One region of the Cronobacter muytjensii ATCC 51329 genome, then DNA from elsewhere that is predicted to be linked to it. Evidence: predicted binding sites of a transcription regulator. Region 1 holds the regulator's gene; each other region holds the start of a gene.

Evidence for each region. Region 1 encodes PhoB, which activates phosphate uptake and scavenging genes when phosphate is short. Its sites were predicted from a motif close to CTGTCATAAAACTGNCNNAT; they were not measured.
Region 2: opgB (phosphatidylglycerol--membrane-oligosaccharide glycerophosphotransferase) is a predicted target of PhoB. The motif match lies at 1,542-1,561, and genes of this name have one in related genera.
Region 3: pstS (phosphate ABC transporter substrate-binding protein PstS) is a predicted target of PhoB. The motif match lies at 2,098-2,117, and genes of this name have one in related genera.

What each region holds. Positions count from the first base shown of each region.
Region 1 is NZ_CP012268.1:2,970,646-2,974,864, reverse strand. It holds gene sbcD (exonuclease subunit SbcD) at 1-1,181, opposite strand, end outside; gene phoB (phosphate response regulator transcription factor PhoB) at 1,380-2,069, shown strand; gene phoR (phosphate regulon sensor histidine kinase PhoR) at 2,092-3,405, shown strand; gene brnQ (branched-chain amino acid transporter carrier protein BrnQ) at 3,802-4,219, shown strand, end outside.
Region 2 is NZ_CP012268.1:3,402,670-3,406,888, forward strand. It holds gene dnaT (primosomal protein DnaT) at 170-715, shown strand; gene dnaC (DNA replication protein DnaC) at 718-1,455, shown strand; gene opgB (phosphatidylglycerol--membrane-oligosaccharide glycerophosphotransferase) at 1,813-4,104, shown strand; gene AFK63_RS15635 (sensor domain-containing diguanylate cyclase) at 4,114-4,219, opposite strand, start outside.
Region 3 is NZ_CP012268.1:4,033,674-4,037,892, reverse strand. It holds gene glmS (glutamine--fructose-6-phosphate transaminase (isomerizing)) at 1-1,250, shown strand, start outside; gene AFK63_RS18470 (hypothetical protein) at 1,334-1,951, shown strand; gene pstS (phosphate ABC transporter substrate-binding protein PstS) at 2,204-3,244, shown strand; gene pstC (phosphate ABC transporter permease PstC) at 3,384-4,219, shown strand, end outside.

The DNA.
Region 1 (4,219 bases):
GTGCGGGCGAACAGCGTGCGCAGCCGCGCCCGCTCTGGTTCTTCCAGCGCTTCCAGATCCAGGCGGCGCTCAAACACTTCTTCCACGCCCAGTTCGCTGAGGGTTTCAGTGCTGAGCGTGCCAAGTGCGCGCTCGCGCATCTCGCGGCTGCGACGCAGCAGGACGACTTCCACCGGCAGGCTTTCGGTAAGCTGGCTTATCTGGCGGTGCATGTCGTGCAGGAACTCTCCGGTGTCAATTTCAATATCGAGCCAGACTTTCGGCTCGTCGGGCGCGTCGCGCCACTGTTCGAGCTGGGCGGTGATGGACGCCAGGCTGCCTTTTAAGACCGCCAGCGGCTGGCTGACCGGCACCGGGAGCGCCGTGACGTCGCGCAGTTTGCCGTCGGCGAACTCCACCAGAAACACGCTTTTCTCTTTGCCGGTTTCATCAAAGCTCAGCGCAATCGGCGAGCCGCTGTAGCGGATATGCTCGCAGCCCGCGACCTTCTGGGCGCGGTGGATATGGCCAAGCGCGATGTAATCGGCGGGCGGAAAGCGATCCGCCGGAAACGCGTCGAGCGTGCCTATATAGATGTCGCGTACCGCGTCACTTTTCGTCACGCCGACGGTCGTGAGATGGCCGGTGGCGATAATCGGCAGATTACGCTCGCCGCGAAGCTGGCAGGCGGCCTCGTAGCACTGTTGATAGTGCTGGCTGATGGCCTCCAGCAGTTGCTGCTGTTTTTCGCGCCCCGACTGGCCGCTAAGGCTGCGCAGCACATCGCGCGGGCGCAAAAACGGAATGGGGCAGAGCACCGCGCCGGGCTCGCCGTCGCGCCGGTATAATAAGGTGGCCTGACTTTCCGGCGTCAGCCGGGCGCTGGCGATCACCTGCGTGTTAAGGCAGGCGAGCAGCTCGCGGGATTCATTCAGCGTCGCCACCGAATCGTGGTTGCCGCCCAGCACGATAAGCGGACAGTTCGTCGCCTGCAGTTTGACGACAAAGCGGTTGTAGAGCTCGCGCGCATAGCTCGGCGGCGCGCCGGTATCAAAAATGTCGCCTGCGACGATAATCGCGTCCACCTGATGCTCGATGGCAGCGCCGAGGAGCCAGTCGAGAAAGGCTTCATGCTCGGCGGCGCGGCTTTTGGCATAAAAATTTTGACCAAGATGCCAGTCTGAGGTATGCAGAATACGCATGGGATGCCCTGTGGCGAAAAAGCGAGAAGGGGATTATAAACATCCGGTACGGCGAGTGTCCTGTTTCGTCGCGCCGCGCGGTTTTTTCGCCTGCGCTGACAGGTCATCTTACGGTCATCTTTTTCATAAATCTGTCATAAATCTGACGCATAATGGCGCCGCATTACATTCTGTTTACTTTATTTAACAGGGCTAATCATGGCGAGACGTATTCTGGTCGTTGAAGATGAAGCACCTATCCGCGAGATGGTATGCTTCGTACTGGAACAAAATGGCTTCCAGCCGGTGGAAGCGGAAGATTATGACAGTGCGGTGAATCAACTCAATGAGCCCTGGCCGGATCTGATTTTGCTGGACTGGATGCTGCCTGGCGGATCGGGGATCCAGTTTATTAAACATATCAAACGCGAAGCGCTGACTCGCGAGATCCCGGTCGTGATGCTGACCGCGCGCGGCGAAGAAGAAGATCGCGTACGCGGTCTGGAAACGGGCGCGGATGATTACATTACCAAGCCGTTCTCCCCGAAAGAACTGGTGGCGCGCATCAAAGCCGTCATGCGCCGCATCTCCCCGATGGCGGTGGATGAAGTCATTGAAATGCAGGGCTTAAGTCTCGATCCATCATCGCACCGCGTGATGACCGGCGAAAATCCCCTCGACATGGGGCCAACGGAATTCAAACTGTTACACTTCTTTATGACGCACCCGGAGCGCGTTTACAGCCGCGAACAGCTGCTGAACCACGTCTGGGGTACGAATGTGTATGTGGAAGATCGCACTGTCGATGTGCATATCCGCCGCCTGCGCAAGGCGCTGGAACATAGCGGTCATGACAGAATGGTACAAACGGTGCGCGGTACGGGTTATCGGTTCTCGACCCGTTTTTAAACCCAAAACAGGAGTGTGACGCGTGCTGGAACGGCTGTCATGGAAAAGACTGGTGCTGGAGCTGTTGCTTAGCTGTATTCCGGCGCTGGTTCTCGGGGCGATATTCGGCTATCTGGCATGGTTTTTACTGGCGGCAGTGACCGGATTGCTCATCTGGCATTTCTGGAATCTGCTGCGCCTTTCCTGGTGGCTGTGGGTGGATCGCAGCATGACGCCGCCGCCTGGCAGCGGCAGCTGGGAGCCGCTGCTCTACGGGCTGCACCAGATGCAGTTGCGCAATAAAAAGCGTCGCCGTGAGCTGGGCAATCTTATCAAACGCTTTCGCAGCGGCGCGGAATCGCTGCCGGACGCCGTGGTGCTGACCACGGAAGAGGGCGCCATCTTCTGGTGTAACGGTCTTGCGCAACAGCTGCTTGGCCTGCGGTGGCCCGACGATAACGGGCAGAACATCCTTAACCTTCTGCGCTACCCGGAGTTCACCAGCTATCTGCGCGGCCAGGATTTCAACCGACCGCTGCATCTGGTGCTCAATAACGGGCGTCATCTTGAGTTTCGCGTGATGCCATACAGTGAAGAGCAGTTGCTGATGGTGGCGCGCGATGTCACACAGATGCATCAGCTCGAAGGCGCGCGACGCAACTTCTTTGCAAACGTCAGCCATGAGTTGCGCACGCCGCTGACCGTGTTGCAGGGCTATCTTGAGATGATGCATGAGCAGACGCTCGAAGGGCCGCTGCGTGAAAAAGCGCTGCATACCATGCGCGAGCAAACCTACCGGATGGAAGGCCTGGTAAAACAGCTACTGACGCTGTCGAAAATCGAGGCGGCGCCCGCGATGCAGCTCAACGAAACCATCGATGTGCCGATGATGCTGCGTGTCGTGGAGCGCGAAGCGCAGACGCTCAGCCAGCAGAAGCATACCTTTACGTTTGAGGTGGAACCACAGCTTAAAGTGCTTGGCAACGATGAGCAGTTGCGCAGCGCGATTTCCAACCTGGTCTATAACGCGGTGAACCATACGCCTGCGGGCACGCATATCACGGTGCGCTGGGAGCACACGCCGCATGGCGCGCGCTTTAGCGTGTCGGATACCGGGCCTGGGATCGCGGCGGAGCATATTCCTCGCCTGACGGAGCGCTTTTACCGGGTGGACAAAGCGCGCTCGCGCCAGACCGGCGGTAGCGGGTTAGGACTCGCGATTGTAAAACACGCGCTGACGCATCATGACGCGCGACTGGAGATTGAAAGTACGCCCGGCAAAGGAACGACGTTTTCGTTTCTGCTGCCGGAAAGACTCATTGCCGCCGCGCCTGCCAAAGCGGTTTCTGTAGTGTAACTCGTCACGTCTGCTTTCCGGGGCCAGCCATAAGCTGGCCTTATTCATTTTTTATCCACCTTGCAGCGCTTTTTACATCGTTTGTTGCTTTTTTGCTCGCGCGAATCGCCGGAGGTTTTTTAGGAAATTAGATTTTATCACTGCCCCGAAACTTAGATCTGGCATAAAGGTCTGGTTTTACGATCCCGTCTTGCCTTTAAACGTTATAAGCGTTTAAATTGCGCCCCTGCTATTGCCAGACCGACTGTTTTTGCGTGGTAAACTGAAAAACAATTCTTCGCCAGCGTAATCGGGAAGCATATCCCGCTGTCGCCGTCTGAAATAGCCGCGTTTTCGTCAGGCAACTGACGGTAAAAAATATTTATTTCAACACCACATCCACAGGCAGTAAATCTTATGACCCATCAGTTAAAATCGCGCGACATTATCGCACTGGGGTTTATGACCTTTGCGCTGTTCGTCGGCGCGGGTAACATCATTTTCCCTCCTATGGTTGGTTTGCAGGCCGGTCCGCATGTGTGGACGGCGGCGATCGGCTTTCTGATAACCGCTGTTGGTCTGCCTGTGCTGACCGTGGTGGCGCTGGCGAAGGTCGGCGGCGGCGTTGACAGCCTGAGCCATCCGATCGGCCGCGTGGCGGGTATTCTGCTGGCGACCGTCTGCTACCTGGCGGTAGGGCCGCTGTTCGCGACGCCGCGTACCGCCACCGTGTCGTTCGAAGTGGGCATTGCGCCACTGACCGGCGACGGCGCGCTGCCGCTGCTGATTTACAGCCTGGTCTATTTCGCGCTGGTGATCCTGGTCTCGCTCTATC
Region 2 (4,219 bases), 430 kb from region 1:
CAGGGGACCCGGAGCGCGCCAGATGTCATGGCGCGCTCTTTTTTTACCCGTCCGTCCGCGCGCCAATAAGCTCAAACCTCGCCCCGGGTTATGCTACTATGAAGGAATTATCGCCTCTGCTGGCCATTTATTCGCCAGTGTCTGATAACGCTTTGATTGAGAACGTTTTATGTCTTCCAGAATCCTGACCCCTGATGTCGTTGATATTGACGCCTTCCGGCGCAATCCCGGCGGCGCGCTGGCGCATGCCGAACGTGGGGCCGTGGCGGTGTTTGATAACAATGCGCCCGCATTTTATGCCGTCACGCCGGCGCGCATGGCGGAACTGCTGGCCCTGGAAAAACAGCTGGCCGCGCCCCGCTCCGATGTCGCGCTGGAAGCGCAGTTATTTGACGAAGGGAACGATGTCGCCCAGCCCATACCGGTGCCGATGGGTAAATTCGCCATGTATCCGGGCTGGCAGCCCGATCCGGAGTTCCAGCGAATGGCCGCGCTGTGGGGCATTCCACTGTCGCAGCCGGTCACCAGCGAAGAGCTGGCCTCATTCGTCGCCTACTGGCAGGCGGAAGGAAAAGTCTTTCACCATATCCAGTGGCAGCAAAAGCTGGCGCGCAGCATTCAGATGAACCGCGCCACTTTTACGTCTTCCGCGCGGCGCGACGTGAACGCTATCCCGCAGCCGGACGACCAGATTCCTGACGGATTCCGGGGGTAACGATGAAAAACGTCACTGACCTGATGATGCGCCTGAAGCGGCTGATGCCGCCTGATGTAAAGCCCGCCTTTAAAACCGGCGAAGAGCTTCTCGCCTGGCAACAGGAGCAGGGGCGTCTTCGCTCGGAGGCTATCGAGCGCGAGAACCGGGCGATGAAAATGCAGCGCACGTTTAACCGCTCCGGCATTCGCCCGCTGCACCAGAACTGTTCTTTTGATAACTACCGCGTGGAAAACGACGGGCAGATGAACGCCGTTAACAAAGCGCGACAGTATGTCGAGGCATTCGACGGCAATATCGCGAGTTTTGTCTTCGCCGGCAAACCTGGCACCGGTAAAAACCACCTTGCCGCCGCCATCTGCAATGAACTGCTGCTGCGCGGAAAATCGGTGATGATCATTACCGTGGCCGATATCATGTCCGCCATGAAAGACACGTTCAGCAGCCGGGAAACCAGTGAAGAGCAGTTGCTAAAAGATCTCAGCAGCGTCGATCTGCTGGTGATCGATGAGATCGGCATGCAGAGCGAATCGCGCTACGAAAAAGTGATCATCAACCAGCTGGTGGATCGCCGCTCGTCATCGAAACGGCCGACCGGAATGCTGACCAACCAGAACATGGATGAAATGACCAAGCTGCTGGGCGAGCGCGTTATGGATCGCATGCGGCTTGGCAACAGCCTGTGGGTGAATTTCAACTGGGACAGCTACCGCAGCCGCGTCACCGGTAAAGAGTACTAAACGCGTCAACCGGGGCATATGCGCAGCGCCCCGGTCTCCCTCCTCCCGTCTCGCTTTTATTGCGCCCTTTTCTGGTTAAATCTGCTCTGTAATAAAATTTTCATAAAAGAAGCTGCTTTTCACCCCTTCCGCTAGCGGTCCATTAATAAACACCTCTTTTTACGCTGCGCGTTACGCCATGCCCCGCCACAGGGGATGAGACCGGGTTCAAAAAACCGCGTTTCTAAACCTTATCTGAACTGATCCACAGAAAGATGACGCTAAAATTGTAGGAATGTGACAGCAAAGTTATATTTCACCGTAAAAAAACCGGTTTAACCCCAACGGGCCTGGCGCCTTCGCTGCGAGGATGTGGTGTTGTCAGAGTGGCTTTCCGTACTGTTATTTATCGCCTCGGTGGCGATATACGCCTTCAAGGCTGGCCGTAACACCTGGTGGTTCATCGCGACGCTGGTGGTGTTAGGCCTGTTCGTTATTCTGAACCTGACGCTGCTCGCCAGTAACTATTTTACCGGCGACGGCATCAACGACGCGGTGCTTTATACGCTGACCAACAGCCTCACCGGCGCGGGCGTCAGTAAATACATTCTGCCGGGCCTCGGGCTTGCCGCGGCGCTGCTGGCGGTCTTCGGGCTGCTCACCTGGATCCTGCGCCGCCGTCGTCACTTGCCGTATCACTTCGGCTATAGCTTTGCGGCGCTGCTGCTGGCGCTTGCCTCGGTGGATGCCAGTCCGGCGTTTCGCCAGATAACCGAGCTGGTGAAATCCCAGACCGCCGAGGGCGATCCGGATTTCGCGGCGTACTATAAAGAGCCGCAAAAGCGTATCGATAATCCGCAGCTCAATCTGGTCTATATCTACGGCGAAAGCCTGGAGCGCACCTATTTTGACGACCAGGCGTTTGCGGACCTGACGCCGGAGCTTGGGGCGCTGAAAAACGAAGGTATTGATTTCAGCCATACCGCACAACTTCCCGGCACCGACTACACCATCGCGGGCATGGTCGCGTCCCAGTGCGGCATTCCGCTGTTCGCGCCGTTCGAGGGCAACGCCTCCGCGTCGATGTCGAGCTTCTTCCCGCAGAACCTCTGCCTGGGCGATATCCTGAAAAACTCCGGCTATGAAAACTACTTTATTCAGGGCGCCAATCTGCGCTTCGCCGGTAAAGACGTGTTTCTGAAATCTCACGGCTTCGATCATCTCTACGGGGCTGAAGAGCTGAAAAGCGTGGTGGCGGACCCGGCCTACCGCAACGACTGGGGCTTTTACGACGATACGGTGCTGGACGAGGTCTGGAAAAAGTACGAAGCGCTCTCGAAAGCGGGCAAACGCTTTTCGCTCTTTACGCTCACCGTGGATACGCACCACCCGGACGGTTTCGTGTCGCGCACCTGCAAGCGCAAGAGCTATTTGTTCGACGGCAAACCGAACCAGTCCTTTAGCGCGGTAAGTTGCAGCCAGGAGCACATCGCGGCGCTGATTAATAAAATCAAAGCCTCGCCTTATTTTAAAAATACCGTCATCGTGGTCTCGTCCGATCATCTGGCGATGAACAACACCGCGTATAAATATCTCAGCAAGCAGGACCGCAATAATCTGTTCTTTATTCTGCGTGGCGACCAGCCGCAGCAGGATCTGGTCGCGGTGAAGCGTAACACAATGGATAACGGCGCCACGGTGCTGGATATTCTTGGCGGCGATAACTATCTCGGACTCGGGCGCAGCAGCCTTTCCGGCCAGTCGCTCTCGACGGTCTTCCTGAACATGAAATCGAAAGTGCTCGCGTGGAAACCCGATATCATCAGCCTGTGGAAATTCCCGTCGGCGATAAACGATTTCACTGTCGATACGCAAAAACAGACTATCGCGTTCTCCGGTAGCCATTTCCGTCTGCCGCTGCTGCTGCGTGTGGCCGATAAGCGCATCGAGCCGCTACCGGAGAGCGAATATTCCGCCCCATTGCGCTTTCAGCTGGCGGACTTCGCCCCGCGCGATAACTTCCTGTGGGTGGATAACTGCTACAAAATGGCGCGACTGTGGGCACCGGAGCTGGCGCTCTCTACCGACTACTGCGTCTCGCAGGGCCAGCTTGGCGGCGAGCAGCGCGTACAGCGGGTCGATAAAGCGACATGGCAGGGTAAAGCGGCGTTTCGCGATACGGTCATCGACACTGCGCGCTACCAGCGCAACGTGGAGACGCTCAAAGTGATGGATAACGACATCCGCTATCAGGCCGACAGCTTTATCTTCAACGTGGCGGGCGCGCCGGAAGAGGTCAAACAGTTCTCCGGCATTTCACGCCCGGAGTCCTGGGGGCGCTGGTCCAACGCGCAGCTTGGCGAGGAGGTGAAAATCGAATATCGCAAGCCTCTGCCAGAGAAATTCGCTCTGGTCATCACCGCCAAAGCCTATGGCCCGAACGCGGGAAAACCGGTGCCGGTGAAAGTGGGCGACAGCCAGCAAACGCTGACGCTCGGCAACGAAGTATCGACGACCACGCTGCATTTCGACAATCCGACGCGCAGCAATACGCTGGTCATTGTGCCGCCGGATCCGCAGTCCACCAACGAAGGGAACATTCTCGGCCATTCGCCGCGCCGTCTCGGCATCGGCATGGTGTCGATTAAGGTGGTTAACGCGAGCGGGTGATCCCGCTCGTTACCCGAGCCGCTTTCTGCGTTTCTCGGAATACATCACGTTGTCGCTCTCTTTGATCATCTCCAGCAGCGACTCAAACCTGCCGTCATCCCGGTTGAGCATTCCA
Region 3 (4,219 bases), 1.1 Mb from region 1:
AGCTGGCGCTGCTGCCGGTGACTCGCCGCTTTATTTTCCTCGAGGAGGGCGATATCGCCGAAGTCACGCGCCGTTCGGTCGCGATTTTCAATACCCAGGGCGACGCGGTTTCCCGTCCGGAAATCGAATCCAGTGTGCAGTATGACGCCGGCGATAAAGGCATCTACCGCCACTACATGCAAAAAGAGATCTACGAGCAGCCGAACGCGATTAAAAACACGCTCGCTGGGCGCATCAGCCACGGCGAAGTGGATTTAAGCGAACTCGGCCCGAACGCCGATGAACTTCTGTCTCAGGTCGAGCATATCCAGATTGTCGCCTGCGGTACCTCGTACAACTCCGGCATGGTCTCTCGCTACTGGTTTGAAGCGCTGGCAGGCGTACCGTGCGATGTCGAAATCGCCTCGGAATTCCGTTATCGCAAATCTGCCGTGCGCCGCAACAGCCTGATGATCACGCTGTCGCAGTCCGGCGAAACCGCAGATACGCTGGCGGCGTTGCGTCTGTCCAAAGAGCTGGGCTATCTTGGCTCGCTGGCCATCTGCAACGTGCCGGGCTCGTCGCTGGTGCGCGAGTCTTCGCTGGCGTTGATGACCAAAGCCGGTACGGAAATCGGCGTGGCGTCTACTAAAGCGTTTACCACTCAGCTGACCGTTCTGCTGATGCTGGTGGCGAAACTCAGCCGCCTGAAAGGCGCGGACGCGTCCATCGAGCACGATATTGTTCACGGTCTGCAGGCGCTGCCAAGCCGTATCGAGCAGATGCTCTCTCAGGACAAACGCATTGAGGCGCTGGCGGAAGATTTCTCCGACAAGCACCACGCCCTGTTCCTTGGCCGCGGCGATCAGTATCCGATCGCGCTGGAAGGCGCCCTGAAGCTCAAAGAGATCTCTTACATTCACGCCGAGGCGTATGCGGCAGGTGAGCTCAAGCACGGCCCGCTGGCGCTGATCGATGCCGATATGCCCGTTATCGTGGTGGCGCCGAACAACGAACTGCTGGAAAAGCTGAAGTCCAATATCGAAGAAGTCCGCGCCCGTGGCGGCGTGCTGTACGTCTTCGCCGATCAGGATGCCGGTTTCAGCAGCAGCGACACCATGAACATCATCCCGATGCCGCATGTTGAGGAGGTTATCGCGCCGATTTTCTACACGGTTCCGCTGCAGCTGCTGGCGTACCACGTCGCACTGATCAAAGGGACCGACGTTGACCAGCCGCGTAACCTGGCGAAGTCTGTCACCGTGGAATAATCCTTTTTCACGCGTATGCTTCTCTGAAGAGGTTGCCGTCCGGCAGCCTCTTTTTTTATCAACATCAGGGAAATGGATGTGTTATGTCGTTTATGCAGCGCTTGGCCGGCATGCGGTTTTACCAGCTCATCATCTATAGCGCTGAAGTGGATGACGATATCGCGCATCGCAGGCTGCATCAGCTGAAGCTCAAAATGGCGCAGCGCCAGCATCTGCCGAAAGCCCGCTTCATCGGCACCTCGTCGTTTTATCATGTGCTGGTGGGCAGCACCTACATGATGCTCTTTAGCGCGGCACTGAATGTCGCGGCGCTGCGCCCGCCCTTTCCGCCGCTCTGGATTTTTGGCGGAGTTCTCTGGCTGATACTGCTGATGGCGGTTGCGTTTATGGTTGAAAAAGGGCGCCGCAGCGGGCTTAAGTTGCTTCTCTTCGCCTGGGTATTCCATCTGTCGTTAAGCGGAGCCGCACTGGGTGTCGGGCTGGTGCGCTGGCCTTTTTCGTGGGTGTTCTGGTTATGCTGGGGCGGGGGCGTTTTGATGGTGTGGCTGGCCTGGCGGATGATGAACAGTCGCGAAATGTTTACGCTCGTTCACTGGTGTCTGGCGAATAAAATGCGTCGCATCCATACCAAAGAACTTCAACGCCCATCAGAAAAACGTGCGTTGAAGCGAAGAAAAAACCGTGAAATGCGGAACAGATAATGCGCACGCATTTATGACAAATCGCCGTTTTAGACTACTTTTACTGTGTCATAAAAAGAAAATTTTTCCTTCATCTCTGTGTCATAAAACTGCGTAATTTATTGAATTAAATATATTTTATTTAAGCTAAACTCGCGGGTCCGGCGCTGTCATAAAACTGTCATAATTCGTACATTTATCTGTCACCAAACTGTCCTATTTTGCTCACCGTAGCCACGAAACAATAAATTACGAACACCAGCAGGAGACATTATGAAAGTTATGCGTACCACCGTCGCAACTGTTGTCGCCGCGACCTTTTCCCTGAGCGCTTTCTCCGCTTTCGCGGCAGCAAGTCTGACTGGCGCGGGCGCAACATTCCCGGCGCCGGTGTATGCCAAATGGGCGGATACCTACCAGAAAGAAACGGGTAACAAGGTAAACTACCAGGGTATCGGCTCCTCCGGTGGCGTGAAACAAATCATTGCTAACACTGTTGATTTTGGTGCTTCTGACGCACCGCTTTCCGACGAAAAATTACAGCAAGAAGGTCTTTTCCAGTTCCCGACCGTGATCGGCGGCGTGGTGCTGGCGGTTAACCTGCCAGGCTTCAAGTCTGGCGAACTGGTGCTGGATGGTAAAACCCTCGGCGACATCTACCTTGGCAAAATCAAGAAGTGGGATGACGAGGCTATCGCCAAACTGAACCCGGGCAAAAAACTGCCTTCGCAGAACATCGCTGTGGTGCGCCGCGCTGACGGTTCCGGTACTTCCTTCGTTTTCACCAGCTACCTGGCGAAAGTGAACGAAGAGTGGAAATCGAAAATCGGCTCTGGCTCTACCGTTAACTGGCCGACCGGCCTTGGCGGTAAAGGTAATGACGGCATCGCCGCGTTCGTACAGCGTCTGCCGGGCTCTATCGGCTACGTCGAATACGCTTATGCCAAGCAGAACAACCTGACCTACACCAAACTGGTTTCTGCTGACGGCAAGCCGGTCGCGCCGACCGAAGAGAGCTTCTCTAACGCCGCCAAAGGCGTGGACTGGAGCAAATCCTTCGCCCAGGACCTGACCAACCAGAAAGGCGACGACGCGTGGCCTATCACCTCCACCACCTTCATTCTGGTTCACAAAGAGCAGAAGAAACCTGAGCAGGGCGCCGAAGTGCTGAAGTTCTTCGACTGGGCCTACAAGTCAGGCGCGAAACAGGCTAATGACCTGGATTACGCCTCTCTGCCGGACAGCGTGGTTGAGCAGGTTCGCGCCGCATGGAAAACCAACGTGAAAGACAGCAGCGGTAAAGCGCTGTATTGATCGAGATTTACCGATGATGGCGGGTGGCGCTTCGCTTATCCGCCCTACAAAAATCCGGTAACATACTGTTTTTTGTAGGCCCGGTACGCATCACGCTGCCGGGCATCATTCAAAACAGAGTTTAACTGAAGAGTGAAATATGGCTGCCACCAAGCCTGTATTTAACCCCCCAGGTAAAAAGGGCGATATGATCTTCAGCGCGCTGGTCCGACTGGCTGCGCTGATTGTGCTATTGCTGCTGGGCGGAATTATTGTGTCGCTGATCTTCTCTTCCTGGCCGAGCATGGAAAAATTTGGTTTTTCCTTCCTCTGGAATAAGGAATGGGACGCGCCGAACGAAACCTTTGGCGCGCTGGTGCCGATTTACGGCACGCTGGTGACCTCTTTTATTGCGCTGCTGATCGCGGTTCCCGTGAGCTTCGGCATCGCGCTGTTCCTGACCGAACTGGCACCCGGCTGGCTGAGACGCCCGCTGGGCATCGCTATTGAACTGCTGGCGGCTATCCCGAGTATCGTGTACGGCATGTGGGGCCTGTTTATCTTCGCGCCGCTGTTCGCGACCTGGTTCCAGGAGCCGGTCGGCAATGTGCTCTCCAACATTCCGTTTATCGGCGCGCTCTTCTCCGGCCCGGCGTTCGGTATCGGCATTCTGGCGGCAGGCGTTATTCTCGCCATCATGATTATTCCTTACATCGCCGCGGTAATGCGTGATGTGTTCGAACAGACCCCGGTGATGATGAAAGAGTCGGCTTACGGTATCGGCTGCACCACCTGGGAAGTTATCTGGCGCATCGTGCTGCCGTTCACCAAAAACGGCGTCATCGGCGGCGTAATGCTGGGGCTTGGCCGCGCGCTCGGTGAAACGATGGCGGTCACTTTTATCATCGGCAACACCTACCAGCTCGACAGCGCCTCGCTCTTTATGCCGGGCAACAGCATCACTTCCGCGCTGGCGAATGAGTTTGCCGAAGCGGA